DNA from 3 places in the Neptunomonas sp. ABH4_499 genome. Region 2 is predicted to be linked to each of the others. Evidence: predicted binding sites of a transcription regulator. Region 2 holds the regulator's gene; each other region holds the start of a gene.
What was found. The regulator sigma-54, encoded in region 2, starts transcription at its own class of promoters, with help from an activator protein. The targets are predictions, from matches to a motif close to TGGCACNNNNNTTGCTNT.

Region 1: ACXAF9_RS17150 (amine dehydrogenase large subunit) is a predicted target of sigma-54. The motif match lies at 1,920-1,937, and genes of this name have one in related genera.
Region 3: flgF (flagellar basal-body rod protein FlgF) is a predicted target of sigma-54. The motif match lies at 1,030-1,047, and genes of this name have one in related genera.

What each region holds. Positions count from the first base shown of each region.
Region 1 is NZ_JBSWXK010000024.1:23,065-26,346, reverse strand. Features, by position in the region: gene ACXAF9_RS17165 (hypothetical protein) at 1-253, opposite strand, end outside; gene ACXAF9_RS17160 (hypothetical protein) at 254-1,156, opposite strand; gene ACXAF9_RS17155 (RidA family protein) at 1,343-1,693, shown strand; gene ACXAF9_RS17150 (amine dehydrogenase large subunit) at 1,972-3,132, shown strand; gene ACXAF9_RS17145 (MauE/DoxX family redox-associated membrane protein) at 3,129-3,282, shown strand, end outside.
Region 2 is NZ_JBSWXK010000006.1:110,677-113,958, forward strand. Features, by position in the region: gene ptsN (PTS IIA-like nitrogen regulatory protein PtsN) at 1-300, opposite strand, end outside; gene hpf (ribosome hibernation promoting factor) at 320-610, opposite strand; gene ACXAF9_RS08025 (RNA polymerase factor sigma-54) at 652-2,202, opposite strand; gene lptB (LPS export ABC transporter ATP-binding protein) at 2,240-2,968, opposite strand; gene lptA (lipopolysaccharide transport periplasmic protein LptA) at 2,974-3,282, opposite strand, start outside.
Region 3 is NZ_JBSWXK010000003.1:52,581-55,862, reverse strand. Features, by position in the region: gene ACXAF9_RS03540 (flagellar hook protein FlgE) at 1-906, shown strand, start outside; gene flgF (flagellar basal-body rod protein FlgF) at 1,094-1,837, shown strand; gene flgG (flagellar basal-body rod protein FlgG) at 1,879-2,667, shown strand; gene flgH (flagellar basal body L-ring protein FlgH) at 2,705-3,282, shown strand, end outside.

The DNA.
Region 1 (3,282 bases), on a different contig from region 2:
CAAAGAAAAAGCTTAAGAGCGCGATCTGTAACACAGCGCCGATCATCAACACCTTGACCTGATCGACCGTGATGCCGTTCGGCTGCAAGAAGAACACACCCGCCAACCAAGACACACCCGCACCGATCAACAAGATATGCGCAAACACCACCGTAACGGTGTTCGGGGGAAAAACCAGCCGCAATAAACTGACCTTACCCTGCAATGGAGCGTCGTGATCTTGGCGGGGCTGAGCTTGGTTGGACGGTTTCACTTAAAACTCTTCGTATACGTTAACGGCCAACTGACGTACCACACCGCTGCCCGCACTGCCGGTAAAGGCCAATAAGGCGGCAAAGGAGTCGGTAATTTGGCTGATGGTGGTGCGTTGTAGTCGATCCGCGGCGTAGCGGGTCGGGTAAACGCCTTGGCGTTGCAGCATTTTTCGCATTCGGTTCGAGATGCCCGGACGGTTTTGACGAATGATCTCTTCGGTCAAACGACGACGCTCGTGGCGGTTCAGCCCTTGCAGTACTGTACGCACCGACTGCCCCTCAGAGTTCAGTACCTTAACGTACTTGATCATCTGATACCCAGACACCGCTACACCCGCCAGCGAGATAACATCCAACGCGGTCATGGTGTTGGTGTACCACTCTTCCGAGTCCAACGCATCCAAGGTTGCAGGCGATTGCGCTTCCAAAGTGACACGCACCGCACCGTTCAAACACTGTGCACCGGTGGCCACGGCGGCGCCGTACGCCACATACGTCATTGCAGAGCTACCGCCACCGGTGACGGGTACAGCCGCAGCCGAGGTAATGATCGCCACAATACTGAACACCATGCCCGCGCAAGCCAAGCCGGTGGATACGCTTTCCATCAGCATTTTGGACTCACGTGGGGTTTGTGCAGCGGCGATAAACTGCTGGTCGCTGACCGGCTCAAACGGCTCGCGGATCACGACTTTAATCGGTTTGATTCGGCACACAGGCTGAAATTCGCGCAGCGTTACGATGTTCAAATGCGCATCCACATACACAACACCTGCACCCACCAGCGCAGGGTCTGCATCAATGGCGGCAAACAACTTTTGAGTATCGACAGAGGCGTTTAAACGAGCCTGTAGGGTTTGTTGACCTAACGTTGGCCGATTAAGAAGGGTATTCAAATCCATGATTACATCCTTATATAAGTGCAGGGAGTCATTCCACGTGCGGCCACCATACGCGAGAAGCGAAGGCCCGGCAAACAGATCCGAAAAGATAAGATTGTTGCCAAGCGATAAAATTCCAAAAATTCTTCTAGCCCTTTTTCGATATACTGGTGCTATTCGTTTAAAAACTGATTCTTTGGAGTAAATATGACTATCGAACGTCAAGAGATCGGTCAGCGCATGAGCCGCATCGTTAAACATAACGGCACCATTTACCTGTGTGGCCAAGTGGCAGCTGATGCAAATGCAGGCATCGCTGAACAAACGCAAACCATGCTGGATAAAGTGGAAGCGCTGCTAGAACAAGCCGGCTCCGATAAAGAGCACATCTTATCCGCCACCGTTTACATCCGCGACATGAAAGATTTTGCGGCGATGAATGCGGTATGGGATGCATGGGTGCCAGAAGGTCACGCCCCTGCACGTGCGTGCGTAGAAGCACGTATGGCTCGCCCAGAGCTTCTGGTCGAAGTCTCTGTGATTGCGGCCGAGAAGTAAGCCTTTGGGTCGATCATGATAACCGCGTGATCGACCTCCCCTCCTCATTTTGAGGCATCTTTTTTAATCGCTGCCCTAAAACGCGTCAACGCTCCTCACCCATAAAGACGTCCTACTTTGGATGTGTTTTGACCAAAAGGTTAGTTTTTATTCCACCTTGTCATAATGACTTTTTTTGATAGATCTGTTTGATGTAAACAGCTGTTGTATACCAACACAGTGTTGGTGGCACACATCCTGCGAGGCCGTAAGTCGGATTAACGTAGGAGAGTTAATGCATGACAACACTGAAACGGATGACCCAATGTGCAGTCGGTGCTGCCTTTTTAGGTCTTACTCAATGGTCACTCACCGCCGTCGCTGACGAGTCGTTTAAACCCGAAGTCTTTACCGTTGAAGAAGCGATCCCCAAAGGCCCTAATGTCTTTGTAAATGAGGCCGGATGGGACGCCGCCAGTAAAATCCATGTCTACGGTCAAGATGGATTAACCTACAAAGGCCTGTTGTCGCTGGGCCTCACCTCTCAGATTTTGCTCTCGAAGGACGCCTCCAAGGTGTATGCGTTCTCTGACTACATGAAACGCTACAGCTACGGCCCCGTTGAGAGTGTGTTGCAGATCTTTGATGTGAATACGCTAACGCCTGAAACCGAGATTGTGATTCCCAACCAAGCGGCCAAAGCGATCGGCATGTCTCAGTTGTTAGAAAAGAGCGCGGATGAATCCTTAATTTATATTCAAAACGCCACACCTGCGACCTCTGTCACCATTGCCAATCAGAAAATCGGCGTGGTTCAAGGGATCATCCCAACCCCTGGTTGCTACGGCATTATCCCGTCCACCCGCGGTTATCGCTTTTCCACCTGGTGCGGTACCGGGCAATTTAAGACCTTTACCGTCAATGGCGACCAATACTCGGTCGAAACATCCGACCCGCTGTTCGACAGCGAAAACTCGCCTTTGTACGTCCATAGCCAGCGATTAAAAGATGGCAAATTGCTATTGGTAGGTTTCAACGGGGATTTGGTGATCGCCGATGACAGCGGCCCAACCATGCGCTTTCTAGAGACGATTCCGGTCGCATCCAAAGAGGAAGGCAACTGGGTGCCAGGTGGCTACATGGTCACCGCGTACAACGCCCCGAATGATCTGGTTTATATGATCATGCACAGCGATGCCTACGAAGGTAGCCACAAAGATGGCTCCGAGGAGATCTGGGCCTACAGTCTTAAGAAACGCAAGTTACTGAGCCGCTCGCCAGCAGAGCACTTAGTCGCCATCACCGTGACTCAGGACAAAACACCTAAGGTGTACGGATCCAATGAGGATGAGGAATCCGTCGATGAGTACACCGTTTCGTCCACCAAAGACTTTAGCCTCACCAAAGCGGCTTCCGACGGTAAAGCGGGCTGGACGACCTCTTTATTGGTGGCCAAATGAGCATGATCGCCGATGTGATCGGCTACTTTGCACTGACCGCCTTGGTGTTTACCGTGCTGCTGTTCCTCAAAGCGGCGCTGTTTAAAGGCTTCGACTTTTTGGAGTTCCAAGGTTACGTTGCCGACTACCAGCTACTGCCAGACAGATGGG
Region 2 (3,282 bases):
CAGGTCGACGGGGCGTTGGTCGATGGCGTCAAAATCGATGGGTTCGCTTAGGGTAAATAAAGCCCCCATAGCGGTATCGATTCCGGCAAGACGGCAGTGGGGAATGGCAACGCCCTCCCCAATACCGGTACTGCCCAATCTCTCTCGTCCGATGAGTCCAGTGAATACAGCATCCTGATCAACCTCTTCACCGGCTGATTCTGCAATCAACTTGCTGGCGGTTTCTAATACGCGCTTTTTGCTAATGCCTTCTACGGCGTGAAGCGTTCTTGAAGGTGAAAGCAATGAGAGTATGGGCATAAGTGATGTAACGCCTTACTTATTTGTGGCTCTTGAGTTTTTCTTTGTGCTTAATGATTTGGCGGTCCAGTTTGTCGGTTACCGCATCAATCGCTGCATACATATCTGTGTGTTCGCTCGTTGCAAAGACTTCGCCGCCTGCGATGTGCATGCCAGCTTCTGCTATTTGACGTTGCTTATCAACACTCAGGGTCACTTGGACATTGGTGATGTTATCAAAATGCCTTTCCAGTTTATCAAACTTGGTGTGGACATATTCGGTCAGTGCATCTGTCAGTTCTAAGTGGTGACCTGTGATATTGATCTGCATACATGTCTCCTTAGACGATTGTTCGTCGTAGTGAGTCGTTATTAAACCAGACGCTTTCTTTCGTTAGAAGGGGCGATGCCCATCGCTTCGCGATATTTGGCAATCGTTCTTCGAGCGACCTGGATTCCCTCTGCATCAAGTAATTGAGCAATTTTACTGTCACTTAAAGGTTTAGCAGGATTTTCGGCCGCTATCAGTTTTTTTATCACGGCGCGAATGGCGGTTGACGATGCAGCACCACCATCATTGGTGCTGACATGGCTTGAGAAGAAGTACTTCAACTCAAAGATACCCCTTGGGGTATGCATGTATTTTTGGGTGGTCACACGCGATATCGTGGACTCGTGCATTTCGACTGCTTCGGCAATGTCATGCAACACCATTGGCTTCATGGCCTCCTCGCCGTACTCCAGAAAATCCGACTGCCTTTCAACAATCTGACTCGCAACTTTGAGTAGGGTTTCATTTCGGCTCATTAAACTCTTGATAAACCAACGTGCTTCTTGCAAGTGATTCTTCAAGTAGGTGTTATCAGCACTGGAGTCAGCTCGGCGGATGAGGTCGGCATACTGAGTGTTGATTCGAAGGCTAGGCGATGCATCGGAATTGAGTCGGGCTATCCACACGCCTTTGACTTTTTCAACGAATACATCGGGGATAACGTACTCCGCCTGGCTGGAAGAGATCATCGCGCCAGGTTGCGGGTTCAGCGATTGAATCAAAAGAATCATCGCTTGTAACTGTGGCTCTTTGACGCGCAGCTTACGCATCAGCTGTTTGTAATCGCGACTACCCAGCAAATGGATGTGATTCAGGCACAGCTGGAGCGTCTGCTCAAACAGCGGCGGTTTTTCTGGTAACTGCTTAAGCTGGATGGCTAAACACTCACCCAAGTCTCGGGCACCGACACCGGGTGGATCAAACTGCTGAATGCGGTGCAATACCGCTTCGATCTCTTCAATTTCGGTGTCTTGGAACTGCTCGGGTTCTTGCCGTTTGAAATCCTCAAGGAGCTCTTCGGTTGTGGTGCGAAGGTAGCCCTCAGGGTCGATCGCATCGATGATCGCCTCAGCAACCATTCGGTCTTCTAAGCTCATACGGGTTAGGTTGAGCTGCCAATGAAGATGATCTTGCAGGGTTTCTTCGGCCGTGTCGTTGGACTCCATAAAGTCATCGTCGTCACGGTGGGTGGTACTGCCTGAGCTGCTGGACGCGGTCTGGAAGGTGTCGTCCCAACTGGAGTCGGTTGAGAGCTCCGCTGGAATATCATCGTTCCATTGATCATCGACAGAGGCCGTATCAGCCATCTCGGCTGAGTCATTGCGCTCTTGTTGAGTCTCGCTGGCTTGAGCGGTGTAGTCTTCTTGTGAGTAATCGTCGGACTCAGCGCGCTCGTTATTGTCGTTGCCGGCCGAGTTGGAGTCTAACTCATCTCCCTCTTCATTGGTCTCCAGCATCGGGTTGCTTTCAAGCGCCGACTGAATCTCTTGCTGAAGGTCCAATGTTGATAACTGCAATAAGCGAATCGCCTGTTGCAGTTGTGGGGTCATGGTCAGGTGCTGACCCATTTTGAGTTGTAATGACTGCTTCATAAACTCCGCATCTACTCCAATAACACAGGTCGGTCAATTACAGCCGGAAGGACTCGCCAAGATAGGCGGCTTTCACTTGCTCATTGGCTAAAATATCAGCCGGTGCGCCTTCGGCTAGAATGACACCTTCACTGACGATATACGCTTTTTCACAAATGTCTAACGTTTCACGTACGTTATGGTCAGTGATTAACACCCCAATACCTCGTGATTGTAGGTGCTTTACGGTCTCTTTAATATCGTTGACCGAGATCGGATCGACGCCAGCAAAGGGCTCATCCAATAGAATGAATTTAGGTTCGGACGCGAGTGCCCTTGCGATCTCAACACGACGGCGTTCGCCGCCGGATAGGCTCATGCCTAGGCTGTCGCGGATGTGCGTAATGTGGAACTCTTGTAACAGGTTTTCAAGAGTGGCTTTACGATCACTTGGGGACAGATCTTTTCTAAGCTCAAGAATCGACATCAGGTTGTCTTCGACACTCAGCTTTCGAAAGATCGACGCCTCTTGCGGCAGATACCCAATACCTTGACGAGCACGATCGTGCATGGCGAAGGCCGTAATGTCTTGATCATTGATGAAGATCTGGCCTTTGTCGGCTTTAACCAAGCCAACAATCATGTAAAAACAGGTGGTTTTACCGGCGCCGTTTGGGCCCAGTAAACCGACGATCTCGCCGGCTTTGACCGTCATTGATACGTCACGTACCACGTGGCGTTTTTTGTACGACTTCGCCAAATGGGTGGCTTTTAACTCAAGTGACATAATGCTCAGTTGCCGTTCGGTTGAATAATCATCTGAACACGCTGACCTGAGTCTTTGCCGCCGTAAGCGTTCACACGTGCTTTGTCCATCTGGTATACGATTCGCTCGCCGCTGAACTGGTTTTTCTCCTGCTCAACTTTTGCGTTTCCAGATAGAGTGATGGTTTGTTTTTTCACTAGGTATTCAAGTGAATTACCATAGGCATCTGTAATGGCCTGATTGGCCGCTGCCTGCTGGCTGAATTTGGCCGGAGAGCCTGTAGCCACAATACGATCAACGGCGCGGTCTTTTTGGTAAAGACTGACTTTAGCGGC
Region 3 (3,282 bases), on a different contig from region 2:
TATCAGCAAGAGATCATCGATCTAAACCCAGATGTCGACAGCGTTGAGTTTGACTCATTAACCGGAAATATTTCCATCACCTACGCACCGGAAGCCGGTAACGTAGAGTTGATGGACATCAGTGGCGGTACGTTTACCCCGTTTGTGGAAACTACGCCGGGTACGGTCGATATCGCAACCGTAGAAGGGGATAACTCCTTCATGGGGTCTTACCGCATGTACGCGTATCTCAATGATGAAGCGCAGTTGAACCTTGGTAAAAGTGTAGACCCAGGCGAGAGTGGTTTTGCGTCGGGTCGTACCGAAGTTGGCCCAATCATGATTAAGTTCAACACCACAACCGGTAAGCTGGCTGAGGTGAATGGCATTGAAGCGGTTGAGGGTGCCGAAGCGCCTAATATCACGATTCTTGGGGCTGACCCTGCCAATCCGAATGACGCCATTTTGGATGGTGACATTGATAACTTGGCCGGTATCCAGATGAGCATCACAGGTTCCAGCCAGTTTGCGTCGGATTCGATCGTGAAAAGCTCGTCTCAAGATGGTTACACCAAGGGTGACTTGATCGGTGTTACCTTTACCGAAGCGGGTGAAATGGTGGCAAGCTTCAGTAACGGTCAAACCCAGGAGCTTGGCTTGGTGGCCATCGCAACGTTTGCTAACCAAGATGGTTTGCAATCCAGCGGTGATACTGAGTGGATCGCGACGTTTGATTCAGGTTCTGCGGTCTTGAACCCACCAGGAACGGGCCTAAGCGGCACGCTAACGTCTGCCGCATTGGAGCAATCCAACGTGGATTTGTCTTCTGAACTTGTGAAGCTGATCGAAGCGCAGCGTAACTTCCAGGCCAACTCCAAAACATTGGAAACCCTGAACACGGTTACTCAGTCGATCCTACAGATCTAAGAACACCTCCATACGTCAATACGACGAACCAAAGGCCGCCTAATCGCGGCCTTTCTTTTTGCCCCTCTTGTACCCCTGAAACGGCACTCTGTTCTGCTTTATTTAAAAGCCTGTTTGAATATTTGGCACACCCCTTGCTCATACCTATGTAACTGATAAAAAGCGGCAAAGGTTTTCCGGTCTCGTTATGGATAAGTTGGTTTACATCGCCATGAGTGGCGCTAAAGAAAACATGCTGGCCCAGCAGGCCCATGCAAATAACTTAGCGAATGCCAATACCACAGGGTTTAAAGCGGATTTAGAGCAAGCGCGCTCTATGCAAGTGTTTGGTGATGGGTTTGCGTCACGCGTTTATACCCAAAGCGAACGTCCGGCAACCGACCGTACGGCGGGCACCTTTATGCAGACCGGTCGTGACCTGGATGTTGCCGTCGATGGTGATGGTTGGTTGGCCGTGATCGGGCCAAACGGCACCGAAGGCTACACCCGCGGTGGTGAGCTGCAAATCAATGTCGCCAACCAATTGGTGACAGGCAGCGGTTTGCCGGTGATGGGCAACGGCGGAGTGCCGATTGTGATTCCACCGGCCGAGAAAATCGATATCGGTAGTGACGGCACGATTACCATTCGCCCATTGGGTGAAGCGGCCGCTGAGATTGCGATTGTGGATCAGCTTAAGTTAGTCACGCTGGACCCCGAAGCCAGCTTTAAAGGAACCGATGGCTTGATGTACGCCGATGATTTGGCCGTACAGCCGCAAGATTTGAATGTACGGGTGCGCTCTGGGTATCTAGAGACCAGCAATGTGAACGCCGTCAGTGAGATGACCAGTGTGATCACCGAAGCACGCCAGTATGAAATGAATATCCGGATGATGAAGACTGCCGAAGAGGTCGCCGCATCCGCAACGTCGATTTTGTCATTGAGTTAATAAGACGTTAAACACGAAATAAGGCATAGGAGAACTCAGCAATGCATGGGGCACTGTTTGTAGCAAAAACGGGTTTAACGGCTCAGGACACATCGCTAAAAGTCATCTCTCATAACTTGGCGAACGCCAGCACCGTTGGCTTCAAAAAAGACCGTGTGGTCTTTGAAGATCTACTCTACCAAACGGTGCGCCAGCCAGGTGCTGAAACAACGGCCGAAGGCAACCAGTTGCCGTCCGGCTTGCAGGTCGGTAATGGGGTACGCATTGTCGGCACGCAAAAAATGTTCACCACCGGTGAAGTACAAGTGACCGACGAAACCTTTGATGTGGCAATCGATGGGCGCGGGTTTTTCCAGGTACAGATGCCCAATGGTGAGATCGGTTACACCCGTAACGGCCAATTCCACTTAACCGCTGATGGCGAGTTGGTTACCGCCGAGGGCTACCTAATCGAGCCTGCGATCACCCTGCCGGATGATGTACAAACCTTTACTGTGGGTGTGGACGGCACCGTTGAAGTGGTGGTGGCTGGGGATGCAACCCCGCAACAGATCGGCACCCTTGAAATTGCCGACTTTGTAAACCCGCAAGGCTTACAGGCCATTGGTCAAAACCTCTTCATTGAAACCGCCGCAAGTGGTGCTCCTCAAGTGGCTGCACCGGGTGAAGAGGGTTTGGGGATTGTTCGCCAAGGGATGCTTGAAGCGTCCAACGTGAATGCGGTGGAAGAGCTGGTGAACATGATCACCACGCAGCGCGCCTACGAGATCAACTCTAAGGTGATCTCAACGGCCGACGAGATGCTCTCGTTCATTACACAGCAGCTTTAATGTGAAGCTAATAAACATCATCCGATGGGTTAAAGATATGAATATCACTCAGATGACAAAAACAGCCTTGATGGCGCTTGTATTGCCGATGGTGTTGGTGGGCTGTGTTAATAAGCCAGTAAAACCTGATCGTGCCTATTACGCGCCGGTTTCACCGCAGCAGTACACGCAGCCTAAACCGGTGGATGGGGCGATCTTTAATGCCGCAACCAGCATGAACATCTACAGTGATGGTCGTGCGCATCGGGTTGGCGACATCATTACGATTGTCCTGAGTGAACAAACCCAATCTTCCAAGTCGGCCAGCACCTCAACCGATAAAAGCTCGAACACGTCGCTGCCTAATCCAACTTTGTTTGGTACGGGGCTAAGCGTGTTTGGTTCTGCATTGTCGGTGGATAGCGGCACCTCGTCCAACACCTTTGATGGCGAGGGGACATCGGATATGAGCAACAGCCTAAGTGGCAATATCACCGTATCGGTTCACGAGGTGTTGCCAAACGGTGTGCTGGTGGTACGGGGCGAGAAGTGGCTGACCCTAAATCAGGGTGATGAGTACATCACCATCAGTGGTTTGGTGCGCCCACAGGATATCGAAGCGGACAATACGGTAGA